DNA from 3 places in the Streptomyces sp. IBSBF 3136 genome. Region 2 is predicted to be linked to each of the others. Evidence: riboswitches for the same ligand, from Rfam matches in the RefSeq annotation. Region 2 holds a riboswitch; each other region holds the start of a gene.
What was found. A riboswitch is a leader RNA that binds a small molecule or an ion and turns the genes downstream of it on or off. The one in region 2 is predicted to bind cyclic di-AMP.
Positions count from the first base shown of each region.

Region 1 (7,349 bases), on a different contig from region 2:
TGGGCCGCGCCGGCCTTCTCCTTGGCCCCGTCGTAGGTCTCGGTGGCGGCCTCCGCCTGCTGGTACAGCTTGTCCACCTTGGCCTTCACCTGCGCCGCGGTCAGTTCCGGGGCGGCGCTGCCGGTGCCGTCGAACACCGCGGCGGTGGCCGCGCCCGCGAGGGCGAGGGTGACGGCCGTACGGGCGGTGCTGCCGCCGAGCGAGCGCTGTCGGGGCTTGCGGTGCGCTGCCACCTGGACCGTCACGACCTTTCGTGGGACTGCTGCGTCTGGGGCGATCGAGGCGACCGGCGATGGCCCGCACAGGGGGAGCGGGCCACCGCCGGGCCTTTCTCGGCGCGGCGACCGGCGGCCGCCCCTGGCCCGGGCGGCGGTGGGGTGCCGGTCACCTGGGGGAGGACGCTAGGCCCGTCTGTGACAGGTTGGTAACGCGGAGTACGGAACTGGCGCCGACGGATCGAAACGTGACCGTAAGTGACCGTATCGCCGTGCCGGAGTCGTCGTCTTCACGTAGCGTGGTGACCGATGCGCGGAATGCGGGACACCAGGGAGTGCTGGGGTGCTATGGGGCGCATATATGCAAGAGGCGCCGGCTGTCACACAGGGCCCGGTGACAGCCGGTCGGGGAGCCCTCATTAGGCTCCGGGCTCATGGACGTACTCATCCATCTCCTCGTCGGCCTGCACATCATCGGCATCGCCGCACTGCTCGGTGGTTTCCTCACCCAGATGAAGGCGATGGGCCGGGGCACGGCGCGCTTCGTCCCCGGGATGCTGCACGGCGCCTTCACCATGCTGGTCACCGGCGTGGCCCTGGTCGGGCTCAACGAGGCCGACGGCCACCACGTCAACACCTTCAAGATCGGCGTGAAGCTGGCCCTGCTCATCGTGATCCTCGGGCTGGTCTACGTGCAGCGCGACGAGGAGAAGGTGGACAAGCGCGTCTTCGGCCTGGTCGGCCTGCTGACCACGGCGAACATCTTCATCGCCGTGCTGTGGACGTGACGCTCAGAGCCGGGCGCTGATCCCGGCCCGGGCGTCGAGGACCGCGCCCACCGCGACCGCGAGCCACGCGGCCACCGCCACCCACATCAGCACCTGCCCCAGGCTACGCAGCCACGGGACGTCCAGGACGGTCGCGCCCGACAGCACGGCCGCGGCGGTCATCCCCTGCGGGAACACCGTCGCCCACCGCCGCACGTCGTAGGCCGGCCGCGGCCGGGCCACCTCGGCCACCAGCAGCACGGCGTACCAGGCCAGACTCAGGACGAGCAGCGCGCCCGTCATGTCGCGCAGCACCCCCTCGTCGTCGTCGTTCCACAGGTACAGCCGCGCGCTGTCGGCGGCGAGCAGCCTCGCACCGGCCAGTGCCGAGATGGCGAGCGCCCCGCCCGCGATCCACTGGTCCCCGGCCCCCTGCCACAACTGCCGGGGGTCGAAGCGCGGCAGGGCGACGCAGTAGAGCACCAGACCCAGCCAGAACAGCACCAGCGCGGCATGCGCGAGCCACGCCGTGCTCTCGGCCGCGGCCAGGGTGGCCGCAAGCACCGCGAGTCCCTCGGTGCCCACGCAGCACAGGAACACCGCTCCCGGCATGCGCCGCTCCCAGCGCCGTACGACCAGGAACAGCAGCACCGGCCAGAGCAGCGCCGCCAGCGCCAGGAACTCCTCGGCCGGCGTCTGGCTGCCGAGCGCCGACAGGCGGGTGCCGAGCACCGTCGTGGCGGCCACGGCGGTGATCGAGCCCGGAGTCCCCGCGTCGGCCAGCCAGCGCTGCCGCCGCCACACCAGCCGGGCGCAGAAGTCGGCGGCCAGCGCCAGCCAGGCGAGGCAGCCGAGCCAGAGGAAGACCCGGGACACCGTCTCGTGGCCCGTCATGTGGAGGGCGATCGAGACGATGCCGGTCGCCAGGACGGCGGCGCCCGCCGCCGGCGGACGCTCCGCCCACCACGCGCGCAGACCTGAGATGCCGGGCATGATCCAGATGCTAGGGAGCCGCGCGAGCCGCACGGCGAGGCCACGCGCGCGTGGGGCTCGAAAAGACGACGACGGTACGTCCGCGCATCCGGGCGTCCGGACGCGCGGACGCGCGTCAGGCGGGCCGGACCACGCTGTGGACGACCCGGTCGCCGCCGTGCTGGACGGACTCCTCGCGGACGTACGCGCCGGGCCCCGGCGCGTGGATCATCGTCCCGTCCCCCGTGCACAGGCCCACATGGCTCAGGTCTTCGTGGAAGAAGACCAGGTCACCGGGGCGCGCGTCGGCGAGCGGGACCGTCGTGCCCAGGGCGGCCTGGGCACGGGCGGTGCGCGGCAGGATGACACCGGCGGCCTTCCAGGCGGCCCGGGTGAGACCGGCGCAGTCGTAGGAGCCGGGCCCGCTGGCCCCGTTCACGTACGGCTTGCCGATCTGGGCGCGGGCGAACGCGATCGCCAGGCCGGCCCTGGTGGCACGCCCGCCCGGGGACGTCCCGTACGACGGTGCCGCGGCCTCCCGCGGCCCGCGCGGTCCGGCCTCGGCCGGTGTCGGGGCCTGGGCCTGGGCCAGGGGCGCAGCCGGGGCAGGTGCCGGGGCCGTTGTCGGAGCCAGGGCCGGGGCCGGCGGCGGCTCCGCCGGGGCGGTCAGCCGGGCCAGCAGTCCGCGGGCGGCGGCGAGCTTGTGCTGGACGGCCGCCTTGGCGGTCTTCGGGTCGTACGCCGGTGCGGCCGCGGGGGCGGCCTCCTGCCGCCGGCCGGCGGCTCCGGCGCGCTCGGGGGCGTGCGCCGGGGGGCCCGGAACCGGGGCCTCGGCGTCGGTCTCGGTGCTCCTGGCGGTCTCCTGGCGCTTCTTCACCGTCGAGGCCAGCCGGTCCATCAGCCGGGTCTGGTGGAAGTAGTCGGGCGGGCGCTGGTCCCGCTCCGGCTCCTGCGGGCCGTCGCTGAACGCCGCTTTCCCGCGCAGTGAGTCCAGCCGGCCCCACTGCCGTCCGGTCCGTTCCTGGGTGTCCTCGGACGGCGCGGCCGGCGACTCGGCCCGCCGGTAGAACTCGTCGATCTTCTTCTCGATCTCCTCCACGCTCGGCCTGCCGTCGTCGACGGGGGCCGCCTCGGCCGTCTGGGACAGGACGGCCACGGAGGTGAACGCGGCGGTGGCGAGAGCGGGGGTGCGCAGACCCGGTCCACTTCCGCCGGGCCGCGGCTTGCGGTGCGACGCCAAGGGTGGCGACTCCTTCCAACGTGCCGCCTACCGGGTTAGCTGTCGGGTTCGGGCGGGTGGTTCGGAAGGGTTGCCCTACGGCGTCGTCCCGGTCGGGAGTCGGCCGATTCACCCCGGGATCGGTGGGTCCCCGGCTCCGGCCGCGTGAGGCGCACCGGACTCGGCGGAGGCCACGACGCCCGGCGACGTTCGCCGGAAGGGGTGCGTGCGGCCTGACGGCAACCTAGCCAACTCGTGTGACTCCTGTGAAGGTTGGTGTGCCTTATGTCCGATACATTTCCGTGACCTGGCCCATGTTTCACACCGGTGTGACAGGGCGCTTTCGCAGCGTGAGGGCCATGTCGGCCCCCGCGGCGTGAGGACCGGCCGCGGTGCGTCGTGTCCGGTTGCGAACCCCGCGCGGGCCGGGTTTCAGGGGCGGGGACCGGTTGTCGGTGCGGCGCCCTAGACTCGTAGAGCGATGAGCAGCCTCTTTGACGACAGCTTCCTGGCGGACCTCCAGGCCCCTCGTGGGCACGAGGAGGAACACCCGCCGCCGCCCGAGGACGATCACGCGCCGGAGCCCGTTCCGGACGATCTGTTCGGCGGGAAGTTCGACGTGCCGCCGGACCGTGACGCCCACTACCGTGACGGCGCCCCCCGCCCCGCGCTCGACGCGGCCGCGCTCCTCGACGGGCTGAACGAGAACCAGCGCGCGGCCGTCGTCCACGCCGGCTCACCGCTGCTCATCGTCGCCGGCGCCGGCTCGGGCAAGACCCGGGTGCTCACCCACCGCATCGCCCACCTGCTCGCCGAGCGGCAGGTGCACCCCGGCCAGATCCTCGCGATCACCTTCACCAACAAGGCCGCGGGCGAGATGAAGGAGCGCGTGGAGCAGCTCGTCGGCCCGCGCGCGAACGCGATGTGGGTCATGACCTTCCACAGCGCGTGCGTGCGGATCCTGCGCCGCGAGTCGAAGAGGCTCGGCTTCACCTCGTCCTTCTCGATCTACGACGCCGCCGACAGCAAGCGCCTGATGGCCCTGGTCTGCCGGGACCTCGACCTCGACCCCAAGCGCTTCCCGCCCAAGTCCTTCAGCGCCAAGATCAGCAACCTCAAGAACGAGCTGATCGACGAGGAGGACTTCGCCGCCCAGGCCACCGACGGCTTCGAGAAGACCCTCGCCCAGGCGTACGCGCTCTACCAGTCGCGGCTGCGCGAGGCCAACGCGCTCGACTTCGACGACCTGATCATGACGACGGTCAACCTGCTGCGCGCCTTCCCGGACGTCGCCGAGCACTACCGCCGCCGCTTCCGGCACGTCCTGGTCGACGAGTACCAGGACACCAACCACGCCCAGTACGCGCTGGTGCGCGAACTCGTCGGGACCGCGGAGCACCCGGTGGACGTCCCGCCGAGCGAGGCCGACCTGCCGCCCGCCGAACTCTGCGTGGTCGGTGACGCGGACCAGTCGATCTACGCCTTCCGCGGCGCGACCATCCGCAACATCCTCCAGTTCGAGGAGGACTACCCGGACGCCACGACGATCCTGCTGGAGCAGAACTACCGCTCCACCCAGACGATCCTCTCCGCGGCCAACGCGGTCATCGAGCGCAACGAGTCCCGCCGTCCCAAGAACCTGTGGACCAACGCCGGCCAGGGCGCGCGGATCACCGGCTACGTGGCGGACACCGAGCACGACGAGGCCCAGTTCGTCGCCGACGAGATAGACCGCCTCACGGACGCGGGCGAGGCCAAGGCCGGGGACGTCGCCGTCTTCTACCGCACCAACGCCCAGTCCCGTGTCTTCGAAGAGGTCTTCATCCGCGTCGGCCTGCCCTACAAGGTCGTCGGCGGCGTCCGCTTCTACGAGCGCAAGGAGGTCCGGGACGTCCTGGCCTACCTGCGCGTCCTCGCCAACCCCGAGGACTCCGTGCCGCTGCGCCGTATCCTCAACGTCCCCAAGCGGGGCATCGGCGACCGCGCGGAGGCGATGGTCGACGCCCTCGCCCAGCGCGAGAAGATCAGCTTCCCGCAGGCGCTGAAGCGGGTGGACGAGGCGTACGGCATGGCGGCGCGCTCCACCAACGCGGTCAAGCGGTTCAACACGCTGATGGAGGACCTGCGTACCGTCGTGGAGTCCGGCGCCGGCCCCGCGACCGTCCTGGAGGCGGTGCTGGAACGCACCGGCTACCTGGCCGAGTTGCAGTCCTCCACCGACCCGCAGGACGAGACCCGCATCGAGAACCTCCAGGAACTCGCCGCCGTGGCCCTGGAGTTCGAGCAGGAGCGCGGCGAGGGCGAGACCGGTACGCTCGCCGACTTCCTGGAGCAGGTCGCCCTGGTCGCCGACTCCGACCAGATCCCGGACGAGGAGGACGGCGCCGGCGTCATCACCCTGATGACCCTGCACACGGCCAAGGGACTAGAGTTCCCGGTCGTCTTCCTGACCGGCATGGAGGACGGCGTCTTCCCGCACATGCGCGCCCTCGGCCAGACCAAGGAGCTGGAGGAGGAGCGGCGCCTGGCCTACGTCGGCATCACGCGCGCCCGTGAGCGGCTCTACCTCACGCGCTCGGCTATGCGCAGCGCCTGGGGACAGCCCTCGTACAACCCGCCCTCCCGCTTCCTGGAGGAGATCCCGACCGCCCACCTGGAGTGGAAGCGGACGGGCGCTCCCGCGCCGCGGTCCGCCGCGCCGGTCTCCGGCATCGCGGCCTCGCTCTCCTCGACCCGCTCGCGCTCCTCGGCGGCGGGCGCGTCCGGGTTCGCCACCCGGCGGGCCTCCGAGAAGCCGGTGGTGTCCCTCGCCGTCGGGGACCGGGTCACCCACGACCAGTTCGGGCTCGGCACGGTCGTCGCGGTCTCGGGCGTGGAGGACAAGGCCCAGGCGACGATCGACTTCGGGGACGGCAAGCCGAAGCGGCTGCTGCTGCGGTACGCGCCGGTGGAGAGGCTGTAGAAGACCTGAGCCCCGCCGGACCGGCGGGGCTCGATGATCAGCTCGGTGTCAGGCCGGATCAGGCCGGATCAGGTCGGGTCCAGACCGTGGCTGCGCAGCCACGGCAGGGGGTCTATGGCCGCCCCGCCCGCGGGCCGGACCTCGAAGTGCAGGTGCGGGCCGGTGGAGTTGCCCGAGTTCCCCGAGAACGCGATCGGCTGGCCGGCCTTGACGCTCGTGCCGGAGGCGACGCGGTAACTGGAGAGGTGGCAGTACCAGGTCTCCGTGCCGTCCTTCGCCGTCACGATCATCATGTTTCCGTAGGCGCTGTTCCACTTCGTGGAGACGACACCGTCGACGGCGGACATGACGGTGGTGCCGTACGAGACCGGGAAGTCGATGCCCGTGTGCACGGACATCCAGTTCACACCCGCCTGGCCGAAGTAGGCACTGAGCCCCCGCTGCGCGACCGGCAGCGCGAACTTGGGGCGCAGCCGCTCCTTGAGCGCGGCCTCCGCGGCCGCCTTCTTCTGCTGCAGTTCCTGCTGCGCCTTGAGGTCGATCCGGTCCTGCGTACGGCTGGCCCGGTCGGCGAAGTCGTCGGCTCCGGCGGAGAGCGTGCGGAGCTGGGCGTCCAGCTTGCTGTTGGCGACGGACGGCTTCACCGCCTGCGCGTCCGGGGCGGAGGCGGTGGTGTCCTTGCCGCCGCCGTCGTTCAGACCGCCGACGGAGGCGGCCGCGATCCCGGCCACGCCCATCACGCAGGCAGAGGGCACGGCGATGGTCAGCAGCGCGGAGCGCTTGGGGGGCGTACGGCGCCGGGAACGCGCCGCGCTGCGTGAGCCCGGGCGGGGCGCCGGGGCCGCAGTCGTCTCCTCCTGGTCGTCGAGCAGGTCCGGCACGACGGGCAGTTCGCCCGTGGAGCCCCGCTCGTCGTCCTCGGCGACCGTGTCGCCCGGCTCGCCGTGGTGGCCCGTGTCGCCGTAGGCGGCGTCCTCGTAAGGCACATGGTCGAAGGCAGCGGTCGCCTGCGCGTCGCCGACCTGCTCGAACGTGGCCGTGGCCTGCTGGTCGAACGGTTCGGCGAGCTGCTCGTGCGGTACGGCCGCGCCGTCGGAGTTCCACTGCGTGGCGTCGTAGGCGCCCGTGTCGAACGCCTGGGCGTTCCAGTCCCACTGCTGGGTGGGATCGGCGACGGCGGACTGGCCGGCGTGGCCCGGCTGTTCGGCCTGCGT
Region 1 covers NZ_JAJSZC010000055.1:14,717-22,065, reverse strand. The annotation lists gene V7E45_RS14680 (C40 family peptidase) at 1-233, opposite strand, end outside; gene V7E45_RS14675 (hypothetical protein) at 650-1,003, shown strand; gene V7E45_RS14670 (tellurite resistance/C4-dicarboxylate transporter family protein) at 1,007-1,975, opposite strand; gene V7E45_RS14665 (C40 family peptidase) at 2,091-3,194, opposite strand; cyclic di-AMP (ydaO/yuaA leader) riboswitch at 3,203-3,370, opposite strand; gene pcrA (DNA helicase PcrA) at 3,655-6,135, shown strand; gene V7E45_RS14655 (M23 family metallopeptidase) at 6,204-7,349, opposite strand, start outside.
Region 1: it holds a riboswitch for cyclic di-AMP, as region 2 does, so the genes downstream of both, V7E45_RS14665 (C40 family peptidase) here and V7E45_RS32305 (C40 family peptidase) in region 2, are expected to answer to the same signal.

Region 2 (7,349 bases):
CGTCATCGCCCAGTTCATGCAGCTCGAACACGCTGCTCCGAAGCGGGACATCACGCTCTACCTCAACTGCCCCGGCGGCTCGTTCGGCGCGATGACGGCGGTCTACGACACGCTGCGGTACGTCACCTGCGACGTACAGACCTACTGCCTGGGCCAGGCCGCGTCGGTCGCCGCCGTGCTGCTCGCGGCCGGGACACCGGGCAAGCGGTTCGCCCTGCCCGGCGCACGGGTCGTCCTGGAGCAGCCGGCCCTTCGCGAACCGGCCCGGGGGCAGACCGGCGACCTGCTGATCCAGGCGGCGGAACTGGCCCGTACGCGCGAACTGACGGAGGAGATGCTCGTCCGGCATACCGGGCGCACCGCCGAGCAGGTGCACCAGGACCTGGAGCGGGACATGGTGCTCGACGCGCCCGGCGCACTGGCGTACGGCCTGGTGGACGGTGTCGTCCCGAGTCGCAGGGCCACCCCCGGCGCCGGGCACGCGGGCTGAGCCGCCGATGCTGCCACCGGAACTTCCGCCGCTGCCCGCGCTGACCAGGGCCGAGGGTGAGCTGATCGACCGTTACCTGGAGGCCGTGGACCTGCTGGGCCGGATCAACCCGGCGCAGGACGGGGACACCTACCGCGGGCTGCGCGCGGCGCAGGCCCTCGTGCGCAAGGCGGTCGAACTGCGCGACGCGCTGACCCTGATGCACCAACGAGGTGAGACGGAGCTGCACGGGGACACGCTGGCACGCGCCCTGCGGGTGCTCGACGGCGAGCGCCGCACCGCGCGCGTCGTGCTCCCGCCCGACTGCGTCGGCTGATCCGGACACATCTCCGGGCCGTACGGGCACAGTTGTCGACAGCCCGTACGAGCCCGGCTTGAAACGGCCCGAACGACGTACCCCCGGCCGGCGTATCTCCGAAGCTTTTTTCGGGCCTTCCGACTTGCGCGTCAGGGGGGTTCCGGACCCGCACGAGGCTGCTCCGCCCCAGGTCCGGGGCTACGTGCGGGTTTTGACGGTTGCTCGAACACAGCTCTGTCCACCCGAACGGGTGAGTGGTGAGTAACGCCACAAATTGCCGTTTGCGTTGGGATTTTCCGACTCCTGTGAGTGAAGATCCGTGTCTGACGACAAGCCCCCGCCACCGCGGCGGGGCGGTCCGGGCGGACGCCGAGTCCTGCCGCCGCCCGGATGACCGGTCGACAGGAGTGGATCGGCAGGAGTGGAGGACCCGAGCAAGTCGGGTTGCCGGAACGGACGTTCGTCGCAGACGGACGGTCGTGCCGAGCAGCCCTTGGGGTGAAGCCGCGGCAACGCGGCCGGGCAACTTCGCCAGCCCGAATCCGACAGGTCATCCTTCACAGGCGGCTGACGAAGGGTTGCGCATGACTGCGCTCAATCGTGTCCCGTCGCTCATGGCCAGGGCCGGTACGGCCTCGGCCCTCACGCTTGCCGCCGTGGGCGGCTCGATCGCGGTGCCGGGCCTCGCCACCGACGCCTCGGCCGCGACGCTTGCGACGAAGGCGCTGCAGATCGCCGCGTCGAAGAAGGGTGCCCCGTACGCCTGGGGTGCCACCGGGCCGCGGCGGTTCGACTGCTCCGGGCTGACGCTCTACTCGTTCAAGAAGGCCGGCAAGAAGCTGCCTCGTACGGCGGCCCAGCAGTACAACAAGACGCACCACATCTCGGCCAAGAGCCGTAAGGCCGGCGACCTGGTGTTCTTCCACTCGGGGTCCAGCGTCTACCACGTGGGCATCTACGCCGGTAAGAACAAGATCTGGCACGCGCCGAGGACCGGGTCGGTGGTGCGCCTGGAGAAGATCTGGACCAGGAGCGTCTGGTACGGCCGGGTCAGCTGACTCCGGCTCACCGCGGGAGCGACTCCGGCTGCGGGGCCGCTCCGAGCGCCGTCAGCGCCGTCCCGGTGCCCGTCCGCAGCATGCGGGCGGCCCGGGGCGGGCGCCCGGACGATCAGCGCGAGCGGCAGCGCCTTGGCCGGGCCGATCCTCGGGCGACCCGCCGCGGGGCCCACTGGGCCCACAGGGCGAGTTGCGGCGCGTCCGGCACCGTCCGGCTGCCCCCTACGCTCGGCGGCCGCCCCGAGGACGCTCGACGGCCGTTCCGGGCCTCTCGGCGGCCGTTCCGAGGCCCCTCGGACACAGCGCCGGGGCATCGTCGGGCCCCGCTGCCCGGCACATTCACCTGAACGAGCGAACACCTCCGCCGAAGGCCGAAGTAGCCCTCCTGAGGACTCGACTCCCAGGGCTACGGCTCCTGCCGGCCCGCAGTGGTGACCGGTTCGGCCGGGATGCTCCAGGGGAGTTCGATGGACACTGTCTTGCCGCCCTCGCGTGTGGGGCGGATACGGAGTTTGCCGCCGCACTCCGCGGTGAGCCAGCGGATGATGACCATGCCGCGCCCGTTGTCCTGCTGGACGGCGGCGGGCAGTCTCTTCGGGAAGCGTGGATGGCTGTCCGTGACTCCCATGCGCAGGTGTTCGTCACGGTCCAGCGCGATGTCGACCGTGAAGGTGGGTGACTGCCCGAAGGTGTGCTGTACGGCGTTGGTGGCGAGTTCGGAGACGATGAGCCGCACGGTGTCGGCCAGGTCGGTGTCCGGCGGCAGGCCCCACTCCGCGAGGGTCTCCATCACGTAGGAACGCGCCGCGGAGACCGAGGCGGGATCGCTCGGCAGAGTGACGGATGCTTCCAGATGGTCTGCCATGGCGAGGTCGTCCCTTTCCCACGGGACCGCAGTCCGACGAGGAGTGGATGGTTCGAGTACGGTCCCGGACTGGTGCTGTTTCGCCAGACTGCCATCACCGGGCCGGTCGGGGGAGCGATCCACCAAGATATGCATATATCTGTCGCTCAAAGCGGTGAACTCTGCGACGCGAGACCGTATGTGGGCGGCCCGGAAGGAGTAAGGAGTTCCCCATGCAGAACGGTCCCGCGGTGCGGCGCCGCAAACTGGGCGCCGAACTGCGCACGCTGCGCACCGGGGCGGGGTTCACCAGCGGCGAGGCGGCCCGTCTGGTGGGCTGGCACCAGTCGAAGGTGAGCCGTATCGAGACCGGCGCCAGCGGGGTGAAACCGGCCGATGTGCGGTTACTCCTCGACGCGTACGGGGTGCGGGAGGGCCAACGGCGTGAGCTGCTGCTGATGCTGGCGGGTGCCGAGGAGGCGGGTGGCCGCAGCCGGTGGTGGCACGCGTACCGCGGCATCCTGCCGCCCACCTACCGCGACTTCATCAGCCTGGAGTCACAGGCGAGCAGGATGCGCACCCTGGAGACCACGGTGGTTCCCGGCCTGCTGCAGACGCCCGAATACGCTCGTGCCGTGACCCGCGCGGTCGTCGGCGGCGTGGACGAGGAGCGGCTGGACGCGCTGGTGGAGGTGCGGCTGGCCAGGCAGGACGTACTGCGTGCCGATCCGCCGCTGGAGCTGAGCGCCGTGCTGGACGAGGCGGTGCTCAGGCGTGGGATCGGCGGCCCCGAGGTGATGGCGCGGCAGCTGGAACGGCTGCTGGAGGCCGCCCGACTGCCCCAAGTGCGTCTCCAGGTACTGCCGTTCGGCGCGGGGGCGCATGTCGGCCTCACCGGGCCTTTCGTTATCTTCTCATTTCCGAGCACTTCTGATCTGGATGTGGTTGTTCTCGACCAGTTGACGAGTAGCCTCTACCTGGAACGGAAAGAAGACCTCAGGGCCTACTCGGAGGCCTTCGACACCCTTCGGATCCACGCCCTTTCCCCCGAGGACTCGTTGGAATACATCGCCGGAATAGGTGACGGCGCGTAAGGAGGCACCATGTCAGCACTGCCTCGGAACGTCCCTGCCAGTACCGACCTGCACGACGTGCGCTGGCTGCGCAGCAGCTACAGCACGGGAGCGAACAACTGCGTGGAGACGGCCCGGCCGCGCTGCGGCCCCTGGGCCGGACTGCTCGCCGTGCGCGACTCAAAGAACCCGTCGGGGCCCGCACTGCTCTTCTCCGCGGGAAGCTGGGCGGGCTTCACGGCCACGCTCCGCTGAGCCCGCCCCCTGTCAGTCGGCCGATCCTCAGCGATCCCTGCCGACCCGGACCGATGCTTATCGGTCAGTTCCGATCACACTCGCGCGATGCCCGGCCGTGTCACGCCGACTCATGGTCGTGTTTCGCCGATCACTCGTACAGCGCGTTCGATCTCGGCCCCGGACAGGTCCGCGCGGGCGGTCAGCCTCAGCCGTGAGATGCCGTCGGGCACGGAAGGAGGACGGAAGCAGCCCACGGCCAGGCCTGCCGTACGGCAGTCGGCCGCCCAGCGCACCGCCTGCTCCGGGGACGGAGCCCGCACGGAGACCACCGCGGCGTCCGGACGTACCGCCTCCAGACCCGCGGCGGTCAGCCGTGCGTGCAGTTCCGCGGCGACCGCGCGGGCCCGTGCGGCACGCGCCGGTTCGCGCCGCAGCAGCCGGAGCGCCGCCAGCGCCGCCCCCGCGGCGGCCGGGGCGAGACCCGTGTCGAAGATGAACGTACGGGCCGCGTTGACCAGGTGGTCGATCACCCGGCCCGGGCCGAGCACCGCACCGCCCTGGCTGCCCAGCGACTTGGACAGCGTGACCGTGACCACCACGTCCGGCGCGCCCGCCAGGCCGGCCACGTACGGGGCGCCCTGCCCGCCGTCGCCCAGCACACCGAGGCCGTGGGCGTCGTCCACCACGAGACCGGCGCCGTGCTCCCGGCACGCCTCGGCCAGTGCGGCCAGCGGAGCCGCGTCGCCGTCGACCGAGAAGACGGTGTCGGAGACGACGATCGCATCGCCCTCGTGCGTGCCGAGCGCCTTGGCCACGGCCCGTGGGTCGGCGTGCCCGACCACCTGCGTGGCGCCCCGGGCCAGCCGGCAGCCGTCGATGAGCGAGGCGTGGTTGCCGGCGTCGGACACGATGAGCGACCCGTGCGGGCCCAGCGCGGTGACCGCGGCCAGGTTGGCGGCGTATCCGGAGGAGAAGACCAGCGCCGCCTCGAAGCCGCAGAAGTCCGCGAGCTCGCGCTCCAGCTCCGTGTGCAGCTCGGTGGTGCCGGTGACCAGCCGGGAGCCGGTGGAGCCGCCGCCCCAGGTCCGGGCGGCGGCGGCCGCGCCCTCGGTGACCTCGGGGTGGTGCGCGAGGCCCAGGTAGTCGTTGCTCGCCAGGTCCAGCAGCGGCGAGTCGGCGGGGCGCGGGCGCAGGGTCCGTACGAGTCCCGCGCGGCGCCGCGCCGCGGCCTGCTCGTCGATCCAGCCGAACGCCATGGGTCCTCCGGGGCTTTTGTAGGTAGCGGACAGACATTAGCGGCACGCCCGGCCGGCCACGGTGTGGCGATACCCACACGTCGAACTGCCACTGTTGTGCAAACTCTCCTTGGCCCGGAGCGGCCCCGTAGGACAGGATCGGCTCTCATGGACCTGCTGAACACGCTGGTGGACAAGGGGCTTCGGCGCGAGCTGCCGACCCGCGAGGAAGCTCTGGCCGTGCTGGCCACCTCCGACGACGACCTGCTCGACGTGGTGGCCGCGGCCGGGAAGGTGCGCCGGCAGTGGTTCGGCCGACGGGTGAAACTCAACTACCTGGTCAACCTGAAGTCGGGCCTGTGTCCGGAGGACTGCTCCTACTGCTCGCAGCGGCTGGGCTCCACCGCCGGCATCCTCAAGTACACCTGGCTGAAGCCCGACGAGGCTTCCCAGGCGGCGGCCGCGGGTCTCGCCGGCGGGGCCAAGCGGGTCTGCCTGGTGGCCAGCGGCCGGGGGCCGACGGACCGTGACGTGGACCGGGTCTCCGAGACCATCAAGACCATCAAGGACCAGAACGAGGGCGTCGAGGTGTGCGCGTGCCTCGGGCTGCTCTCCGACGGCCAGGCCGAGCGGCTGCGCGAGGCCGGCGCCGACGCCTACAACCACAACCTGAACACCTCCGAGGCCACCTACGAGGAGATCACCACCACCCACACGTACGCCGACCGGGTGGACACGGTGCAGAAGGCGCACGCGGCCGGCCTGTCCGCCTGCTCGGGTCTGATCGCCGGCATGGGCGAGACCGACGAGGACCTGGTCGACGTCGTCTTCTCGCTGCGTGAACTCGACCCGGACTCGGTGCCGGTGAACTTCCTCATCCCGTTCGAGGGGACCCCGCTCGCCAAGGAGTGGAACCTCACCCCGCAGCGCTGCCTGCGCATCCTCGCGATGGTCCGCTTCGTCTGCCCGGACGTGGAGGTGCGCATCGCGGGCGGCCGCGAGGTCCACCTGCGCACGATGCAGCCGCTCGCCCTGCACCTGGCCAACTCCATCTTCCTCGGCGACTACCTGACCAGCGAGGGCCAGGCGGGCAAGGCCGACCTCGAGATGATCGCGGACGCCGGGTTCGAGGTGGAGGGCGCCGGCGAGGTCACCCTGCCGGAGCACCGCGCGGCAGCCGGCCAGGGCGGCTGCGGGTCGCATGAAGGCGGCGCCGGGTGCGGGTCGCACGAGAGCGCCGGCTGCGGGTCCGTCTGCGGCTCGCACGAGGGGGCGGACGCCTGCGGTACGGCCGCGGTGCCCGCCGCTGCCGCCGAGCCGCGCACGGACCTCGTCGCCGTACGCCGCCGTGGTGCCGGAACGGACCTCGCGCCCAATGCCTGACCTGTCCGGCCCGGACGTGTCCGAGCTGCTGGAGCTGGACCGGCGGCACGTGTGGCATCCGTACGGTCCGATGCCCGGGCGTGCCGAACCGCTCGTCGTGGAGTCGGCGAGCGGGGTCCGGCTGCGGCTCGCCGACGGTACGGGCGAACTGGTCGACGGCATGTCCTCGTGGTGGTCGGCGATCCACGGCTACAACCACCCCGTGCTCAACGAGGCCGCGCGCGAGCAGCTCGGGCGGATGAGCCACGTGATGTTCGGCGGGCTCACGCACGAACCCGCCGTACGCCTCGCGAAGCTCCTTGTCGACATGTCGCCCGACGGTCTCGAGCATGTCTTCCTGGCCGACTCCGGGTCGGTGTCGGTCGAGGTCGCGGTGAAGATGTGCCTCCAGTACTGGCGTTCGCTCGGCCGGCCCGGCAAGCAGCGGCTGCTGACCTGGCGGGGCGGTTACCACGGCGACACCTGGCAGCCGATGTCGGTGTGCGACCCCGACGGCGGGATGCACGAGCTGTGGACCGGCGTGCTCCAGCGCCAGGTGTTCGTGGGCGCGCCCCCGGCCGAGTACGAGGAGTCGTACGCCGAGCGGTTGCGCTCGGCGATCGAGCGGCACGCGGACGAGCTGGCCGCGGTGATCGTGGAGCCGGTGGTGCAGGGCGCGGGCGGGATGCGGTTCCACTCCCCCGCGTATCTGCGGGTGCTGCGCGAGGCGTGCGACGCGCACGACGTGCTGC
Region 2 covers NZ_JAJSZC010000214.1:1,375-8,723, reverse strand. The annotation lists gene V7E45_RS32315 (ATP-dependent Clp protease proteolytic subunit) at 1-490, shown strand, start outside; gene V7E45_RS32310 (hypothetical protein) at 498-806, shown strand; cyclic di-AMP (ydaO/yuaA leader) riboswitch at 1,240-1,369, shown strand; gene V7E45_RS32305 (C40 family peptidase) at 1,373-1,846, shown strand; gene V7E45_RS32300 (ATP-binding protein) at 2,253-2,711, opposite strand; gene V7E45_RS32295 (helix-turn-helix domain-containing protein) at 2,924-3,784, shown strand; gene V7E45_RS32290 (DUF397 domain-containing protein) at 3,794-4,018, shown strand; gene V7E45_RS32285 (8-amino-7-oxononanoate synthase) at 4,129-5,256, opposite strand; gene bioB (biotin synthase BioB) at 5,404-6,618, shown strand; gene V7E45_RS32275 (adenosylmethionine--8-amino-7-oxononanoate transaminase) at 6,611-7,349, shown strand, end outside.

Region 3 (7,349 bases), on a different contig from region 2:
GAACCGGTCCGCCCAGCCGACGAACGCCCCGTCGGGGCCGGGGTCGCCGACGCCCTCGGTGAAGCTGTCCCCCAGCGCCACGTACGACCCGATCACTGATCTGCTGTCATTCTTCGAATCGTCTGCCACGTCGGACCATGATTCACCTTTTTATGTGACCTACGCGACCGTAATACGGGGTTGACGGACGGTGAGATAAGCCACTTCCCCGACAGACGGCACGCGGGAATACACCGCGGCCCGACACACCGCGAGCAGGGCTCGTGCGGGACACACCGAAGGCCGGTCCCGGGGATCGGGGGGCCGGCCTTCGGTGCGTCAGGGAGATGGTTCGTGGGGTGCTCCTCAGCCGACGGGGACGCCGTGCGAGCGGAGGTAGCCGACCGGGTCGACGTCCGACCCGTAGTTCGGGGTGGTGCGGATCTCGAAGTGCAGGTGCGGGCCGGTCACGTTGCCGGTGGCGCCCGACAGTCCGAGCCGCTGACCCGCCGTCACGGTCTGGCCGGCCGACACGGAGAGCTGGGAGAGGTGGCCGTACTGAGCGTAGTAGCCGTCGCCGAGCTTGATGACGACCTGGTTGCCGTAGGCGCCGCCCCATCCGGCGGAGACCACGGTGCCGGCGGCGACCGCCTTGACCGGGGTGCCGGTCGGCACGACGAAGTCGACGCCGGTGTGGTGGCCGCTGGACCACATGCTGCCGGGCACGTGGTAGCCGGTGCCGATGGTGCCGCCGGTGACCGGGAGGGTGTAGCCGGCGGCCGGAGCAGCCTGCTCGGCCGGGGCGGCCTGCGCCGCAGGAGCCGCTTGGGCGGCCGGGGCGGAGGGGGCCGGCTGCGCTGCCGGGGCGGACGGGGCCGGCCGCGGACGCGAGGACGTCCTCGAAGCCGCGGAGGACTCGGTGTGCGCCGTGTGCGCCGTGTCCGCCTTCGCGCCGAGGGACAGCTTCAGGCCCGGGTGGATCAGCGCGGGGTCCGCGCCGACGGCCTGCCGGTTGTCCTGGTAGAGCCGCTGCCAGCCGCCCTCGACGTGCTGCTCGTCGGCGATCCTCGCCAGGCAGTCCCCGGTCCTCACCGTGTAGCTGCGCGCGCCCTGGCCCGTCTGCGCGGCGGCCTTCTCCGCGGCCGCGTTCTGCACGGCGGGCAGGGACCGGGCCGACCCGCCGGGAGCGGTCTGCGGCGTGGCGGCGTGCGCTCCGGTGGCCCCGAGGAGCGGCAGGGCCAGTGCGGCACCGCCGGTTCCGGCGACGGCGATGGAGCGGCTGAGACGCCGGTTCCTGGGGCGTCGGTGCTTACCCTTCGCGGGCATGGCGCGTTCCTCTCCGGCGCCTGCGAGGTGAGCTGTCGGGTTCGGGCTGGAGCTGCCCGGCCGCTCACCGCGGCTGCACCCCGAGCCTGTGCCCCGGAGACCGGGACAGGCAGTCGTACCTGAGGGGTCCCCCGCTCCTGCCGAACACGGGTCATGTGTGTGGGGACTCCGGGCGGCGGCAGGATTCGGCGTTCCGTCCGGATTGGTGGCGAACGTAAGCGAGCGGGACGTGGCCGGACAAGCAACCTGGTCTCGGCAGGAGCCCCCCAGATGATCCAATTCGGGAAAGTACGGTCACTCTGTGTGAATTCCGGACGGCGCGTCGTGTCGAATTCCCTCGTCCGCACCGGAATTACGTGCACATGACGCGCCACACTGGGTCACGGCTATGACGCTCCTCACGCCCCCGTCCGCCACCCTCCGCCAATCCGGATCGAGTTGGAGGAATACGGCGATTCGGACAGGCGGGCAGGCAGGCTAGACGCGGCGCAGCCGGAGGACGGTGGCGTCCAGGTCGCCCTTGAGGCCGGTGCGCAGGCCGTGGTGCAACAGGACCGCACCCCGATACACTTCGCCCGTTTCGCGGCATTCGTACGATGCGGTGGGGTCGAGTCCACGCAGCCGCAGCGCCGGTACCGGCTCGCCGTAGTGCTGCGCCTGGAGGCAGGCGAGGACGACCGACTCGTCCCCGAGGACGTACTGGACGGCGCTCTGCCCGCCCGCCGGGGGCAGCAGCCGGTACAGCTCGCCCCGCTGGACGACCGGGCGTATCTCCTTGTAGAGCTCCACCCACCGGCGGGCCTCGGCCAGCTCCTCGCCGGTCCACCCGGTGAGGTCGCCGCCGACGCCGAGCACCCCGGCCATCGCGCTGACGAAGCGGAACCGCAGCGAGCTGACCCGGCCGTTGAGCTGGGTGTTCGGGCTGTCGGTGACCCAGGCCGCCATCACCCGCGCGGGATGGATCTGGCTGAAGCCGTGCTGGATGGCGAGCCGGTCGAGCGGGTCGGTGTTGTCGGAGGTCCACACCTGGTCGGTGCGGCTGAGCACACCGAGGTCGATCCGGCCGCCGCCACCCGAGCAGGACTCGAAGGCGACCCGGGGGTGGGCGGCGCGCAACCGGTCCAGCAGCGCGTAGAAGGCGCGGACGTGGTCGGTCCACAGGCGCTGCGGATACGGCTCCCCGGGCCAGCCGGCGTCGGTGAAGCAGCGGTTGAAGTCCCACTTCACGTAGTCGATCGGGGCGCTGGACAGCAGGGCGTCCAGCTGTCCCCACAGGTACTCCTGGACGTCCTCGCGGGCGAGGTTGAGCACCAGTTGGTTGCGCAGCTCCGTCCGCCTGCGCCCCGCCTGGTACTGCACCCAGTCGGGGTGGGCCCGGTAGAGGTCGCTGTCGGCGTTGACCATCTCGGGCTCGACCCAGATGCCGAACTGCATGCCGAGGCCGTGCACCTGGTCCGCCAAAGGCTTCAGCCCGTGCGGGAAGCGGTCGGGGTTGGGCGTCCAGTCGCCTAGCCCGGCCCGGTCGCCGGTGCGGGCGCCGAACCAGCCGTCGTCCACGACGAACAGTTCGACGCCGATGTCGGCGGCGTGCCGGGCGAGGGCGGCCTGCTGGTCCTCCGAGATGCCGAAGCCGGTCGCCTCCCAGGAGTTGAACAGCACCGGCCGGTCCCGCGCGGCGTCCGGGATCACGTGGTCCCGCTGGTAGGCGTGCCAGGTGCGGCTGGCACCGCCGAAGCCGCCGTCGCTCCACAGGCCGGCGAAGACGGGTGTGGTGTACGACTCCCCCGGCTCCAGGAGCAGCAGCCCCGAGTCGTCCCAGCCGGCGCCGCCGGTGATCTGCACGCGCGCGTCGGGGAGTTGCGCGACGGCGATCCGCCAGGAGCCGGACCAGCCGAGCGCGCAGCCGTACACCTCGCCGCGCTCCTCGGTCGCGTCGGTGTCCAGCGCGACCCAGGGCAGGTGCTGGTGGCCGGTGTGGCCGCGGCGGCTGCCGATGACCTTCTCGCCGTAGGTGAGGGGGGCGGTGGTGAGCAGGGACTCGGCGGCCCAGCGGCCGTGCAGCTGGGACAGCCGCCAGCCCTCGCGCTCCGGCAGGGTCCAGGTGGCGGCGTCGGCCCGCAGCAGCTCCACGCGCGCGTCCCCGCCGTTGGCCACGGTCACCCAGCGTTCCACCACGTCCCCGCGCATCCGGTGGTGCAGGGTGATCGCCACGCCGTCGTCGTCGAAGCGCAGCCGCAGCTCGTCGGTGCCGGCGCCGGTGTCGGGGTCGGGCCCGGTCTCGTAGGACACGAAGCGCCATTCGGTGCCGCGTCGTTCACCGGTGCGCACGGACAGGGCGGGGCGGACGAAGCGGGGGCCGCCCTCGACGGGGTACTCCTCGTGGCCGTCGAGCGGGGACTCGAAGGGCCAGTAGCCGGGCAGCGGGCGCTCCGCCAGCTCCTCGGCGTCCGCGAGCGCGATCCGTGGCCCCCAGTGCAGGTGCAGCAGCTCGTCCGCCCCGGTGAGATGCAGGGCATAGCTGCTGGTGGGCCCCGAGAGGAGCCACGTACGACCGTTTTCGGCGATGTCCACCATCGAGACCTCACAGGTGCCAACAGATCCGCTCAAGTGCGAACATCATCAGGTCGGGTGGCCCCCGCTGGCAACGCCTGTGGACAACTCATTGCCCGAGGAAATCGATGTCGTATCGTCGACGCAGTGCCCGTCGCCGAGCCGCGCCGGCGGGAGCGAGCCGCAAAGGAGCCCCCGTGACGCAGCAGGTCCCGTCGACCGAGCCGGAGCTGGCCGCCGTACGCAACTTCCGTGACGTGGGCGGGCTGCCGACCGTGGACGGGCGGCGGGTGCGGCAGGGGGTGCTGTTCCGCAGCGGCCACCTCGCGCACGCCACCGCCGAGGACGCGGCCTTCCTCGGCTCCCTGGGCCTGCACACGATCTTCGACTTCCGCAACGCCGCCGACCAGCGGCTGGAGGGCCCGGACGTCGAGCTGCCCGGCGTGCGCAATGTGAACCTGCCGCTGAGCGACCCGGCGGACGGCGCCGAGTTCTGGAAGATGGTCCGCAACGGCGACCTCGACCAGCTCCGCTCGATCCTGGCGGACGGCAAGGGGGCGGCCCGGATGATCGCCTCGTACCGCGCGATCGTCACCCAGCGCACCGCCGAGCACTCCCGGGTGCTGCACGCGCTGGCCGAGGACAGTGTGCCCGCGCTGATGCACTGCGCGGCCGGGAAGGACCGCGCGGGCATCTCCATAGCCGTCACGCTCCTCGCCGTGGGCGTGGAGCGCGAGGCGGTCATCGCGGACTACCTGGAATCCAACGCCAAGCACCGCCGCTACAAGGTGCGCCGCGCCGGCAACCCGGACACCGCGTACACGCCCGAGGTCATGGAGCTGCTCAGCCCTCTCTTCGACGCGCGCGCCGAGTACCTGTCGGCGGCCTTCGAGAGCATCGAGGAGACCTGGGGCGACCTCGACACCTACTTCGAGCAGGGGCTGCGGCTCACCCCCGGGGCCCGGGAGCGGCTGCGCGAGCGGCTCGTGGACTGACGCCGCTCAGCTCTTGGCGCCGATCGCGAACAGCAGGTAGAGGAACGCGGCGAAGAGGTGGCCGACGGCGATGTAGATGATCAGCCGGATCCACAGCGAGCGGGGGAACTTCTCCTCGAAGTCGCTCATGGCAACTCTCCAGTCGGGTGGCCCAGGCACAGCGTGGCCGTGGGGCTCTGCAGCAGGGTGTGGACGAACAGCAGCTCCACGCCGTCGTGGTCCTCGGCGGCGAGCCGGTGCGGGGTGAGCGAGTCGAAGTGCGCGCTGTCACCGGGCGCGAGCAGATGCGCGGTGTCACCCAGCCGCAGCCTGAGCCGCCCCTTGAGGACGTGGAGCCACTCCTCGCCGGGATGGACGCGCACGATGTCGCCCTGGGTGCCGTACGGCACCCGGACCCGCAGCGCCTGCATGCCGCGCCTGGACGACCCGGCCTGGAAGTAGGTCCAGCCGCCCGCGTGGGTCGGTTCCATGTCGGCGGCGCGTACGATCGAGTCGCGTTCGGCGACCGTCTCGCCGAGCAGCTCCGAGACGGTCGTACCGTAGGTACGGGCGAGCGCGAGCAGCATCGGCAGCGAGGGCTGGCGCTGCCCCGTCTCCAGGCGGGACAGATGGGCGGGCGAGAGCCCGGCGGACCGGGCGGCGGCCTCCAGGGTGAGGCCGGCGCGCCTGCGCAGGGCGCGGAGCTGTGGGGCGACGGCGGGCAGCTCGTCCCCGGGCCCCGGCTCGGGAGCGTTCATGTCTCCATTGAGCCGGACTTTTGCCTCTGCGGCAAATTTATTGCCTCAGAGGCAAAAGCCCCGGACCCGCACGTCAGCGGTTGGCCACCGCCTGTTTGATCAGGGTCTTGCCGAAGTCCCACATCAGGCCGCCGCCGCTGTGCGCGTCGTCCATCACCGCGGTGAAGGCCGTCACGAACCGGTCCACGTCCGCCTCGTCGACGACCAGCGGCGGGATGAGCTTGATCACCTCCAGGTGGTCGCCGGAGACCTGGGTGAGGATCCGGTGCCGTTGCAGCAGCGGTACGACGACCATCTGGGCGAACAGGCCCTTGCGCGCGGCCTGCAGCATGGTCCAGCGCCCCCGCAGCTTCAGCGACGAGGGCCTGCCGAACTCGATGCCGATCATCAGGCCGCGACCGCGCACGTCGGCGAGCAGCTCGTAGCGGTCGATCAGCGCGCTGAGCCGGGACTTCAGCAGGTCACCCGTGCGCCGCACCCCGGCGACGATCTGCTCGTTCTCCATGACCGACAGCACGGCGAGCCCGGCCGCCATCGCCTGGGCGTTGGCCCCGAAGCTCGCCGAGTGCACCAGCACCCGGTCCATCGACGAGTAGACCTTCCGGAAGATCCAGTCCCTGCCGAGGGTCGCGCCGACCGGGACGTAGCCGCCGGACAGCGCCTTCGCCACGCACACCAGGTCCGGTTCGACGCCGTCCTCGTGCTGGTAGGCGTAGAAGTCGCCGGTGCGGCCGAGGCCGGTCTGCACCTCGTCGGCGATGAGCAGGGCCTTGTGCCGGTGCAGCAGGTCCTGGGCGGCCCGCAGGTAGCCGGGCGGTGCCTCGTGCACGCCCTTGCCCTGGATCGGCTCCACGATCAGCGCGGCGACGTCGCCCTTCCTCAGTTCCCGCGCCAGGGCGTCGAGATCGCCGAGGGGTACGGCGGTGTCGGGCAGCAGCGGGGCGAAGCCGTCGCGGAAGCCGTCCTCGCCGTTGACCGACAGGGAGCCGGTGGTCAGGCCGTGGAAGGCGTGGTCGCAGTAGAGGATCCGCGGCCTCCCGGTGGCGTAGCGGGCGAACTTCAGGGCCGTCTCGACCGCCTCGGTGCCGCTGTTGCCGAAGAACACCCGGTCCAGGTGCGGGCTGTGCGCGAGCAGCCGCTCGGCGAGCAGTCCGGGCAGCGGCTGGCAGTCGAAGCGGGTGAGGTCGGCGAGGCCCGCGTCGAGGACGTCGTGCAGCGCCTTGCGGACGACCGGGTGGTGCCGGCCGAGGCCCATCACCCCGAACCCGGCCAGCATGTCCAGGAAGTCGTTGCCGTCCGCGTCGAAGAAGTGGGCGCCTTCGGCGCGTTCGTAGACCTTGTCGAAGCCGATGGTGTGCAGCATGCGCGGGAGCTGCGGGTTCAGGTACTTCGCGTGCAGCTCGTAGCGCTCGGCCCCGCGCTCGGCGAGGAGGGCGCCGAGATCGAACTCGGTGGTCATTCAGCTTTCTCCTTGACTGTGCCCCCCATGTCCCTGACGGCCAGGCTCGCGCCGATCCGGCCGGCGACCTCGACGGGCGTGAGGCCGATGTCGGCCAGCACCTCGCCGCGCTTGGCGTGCGCGAGGAACTGCTCCGGGATGCCGAACCGCCGTACCGGCACGTCCACGTCGGCGTCCCCGAGGGCGAGCGCCACGGCCGAACCGACCCCGGCGGCACGGCTGTTGTCCTCGACGACGGCCACCAGACGGTGTCCGGCGGCCAGGCCCGGCAGCGCCGGGTCCACGGGCTTGACCCACCGCGGG
Region 3 covers NZ_JAJSZC010000021.1:6,237-13,585, forward strand. The annotation lists gene V7E45_RS07165 (SGNH/GDSL hydrolase family protein) at 1-96, opposite strand, end outside; gene V7E45_RS07170 (M23 family metallopeptidase) at 346-1,305, opposite strand; cyclic di-AMP (ydaO/yuaA leader) riboswitch at 1,310-1,467, opposite strand; gene V7E45_RS07175 (alpha-galactosidase) at 1,783-3,879, opposite strand; gene V7E45_RS07180 (tyrosine-protein phosphatase) at 4,053-4,850, shown strand; gene V7E45_RS07185 (DUF6126 family protein) at 4,857-4,979, opposite strand; gene V7E45_RS07190 (helix-turn-helix domain-containing protein) at 4,976-5,587, opposite strand; gene V7E45_RS07195 (aspartate aminotransferase family protein) at 5,661-7,046, opposite strand; gene dxs (1-deoxy-D-xylulose-5-phosphate synthase) at 7,043-7,349, opposite strand, start outside.
Region 3: it holds a riboswitch for cyclic di-AMP, as region 2 does, so the genes downstream of both, V7E45_RS07170 (M23 family metallopeptidase) here and V7E45_RS32305 (C40 family peptidase) in region 2, are expected to answer to the same signal.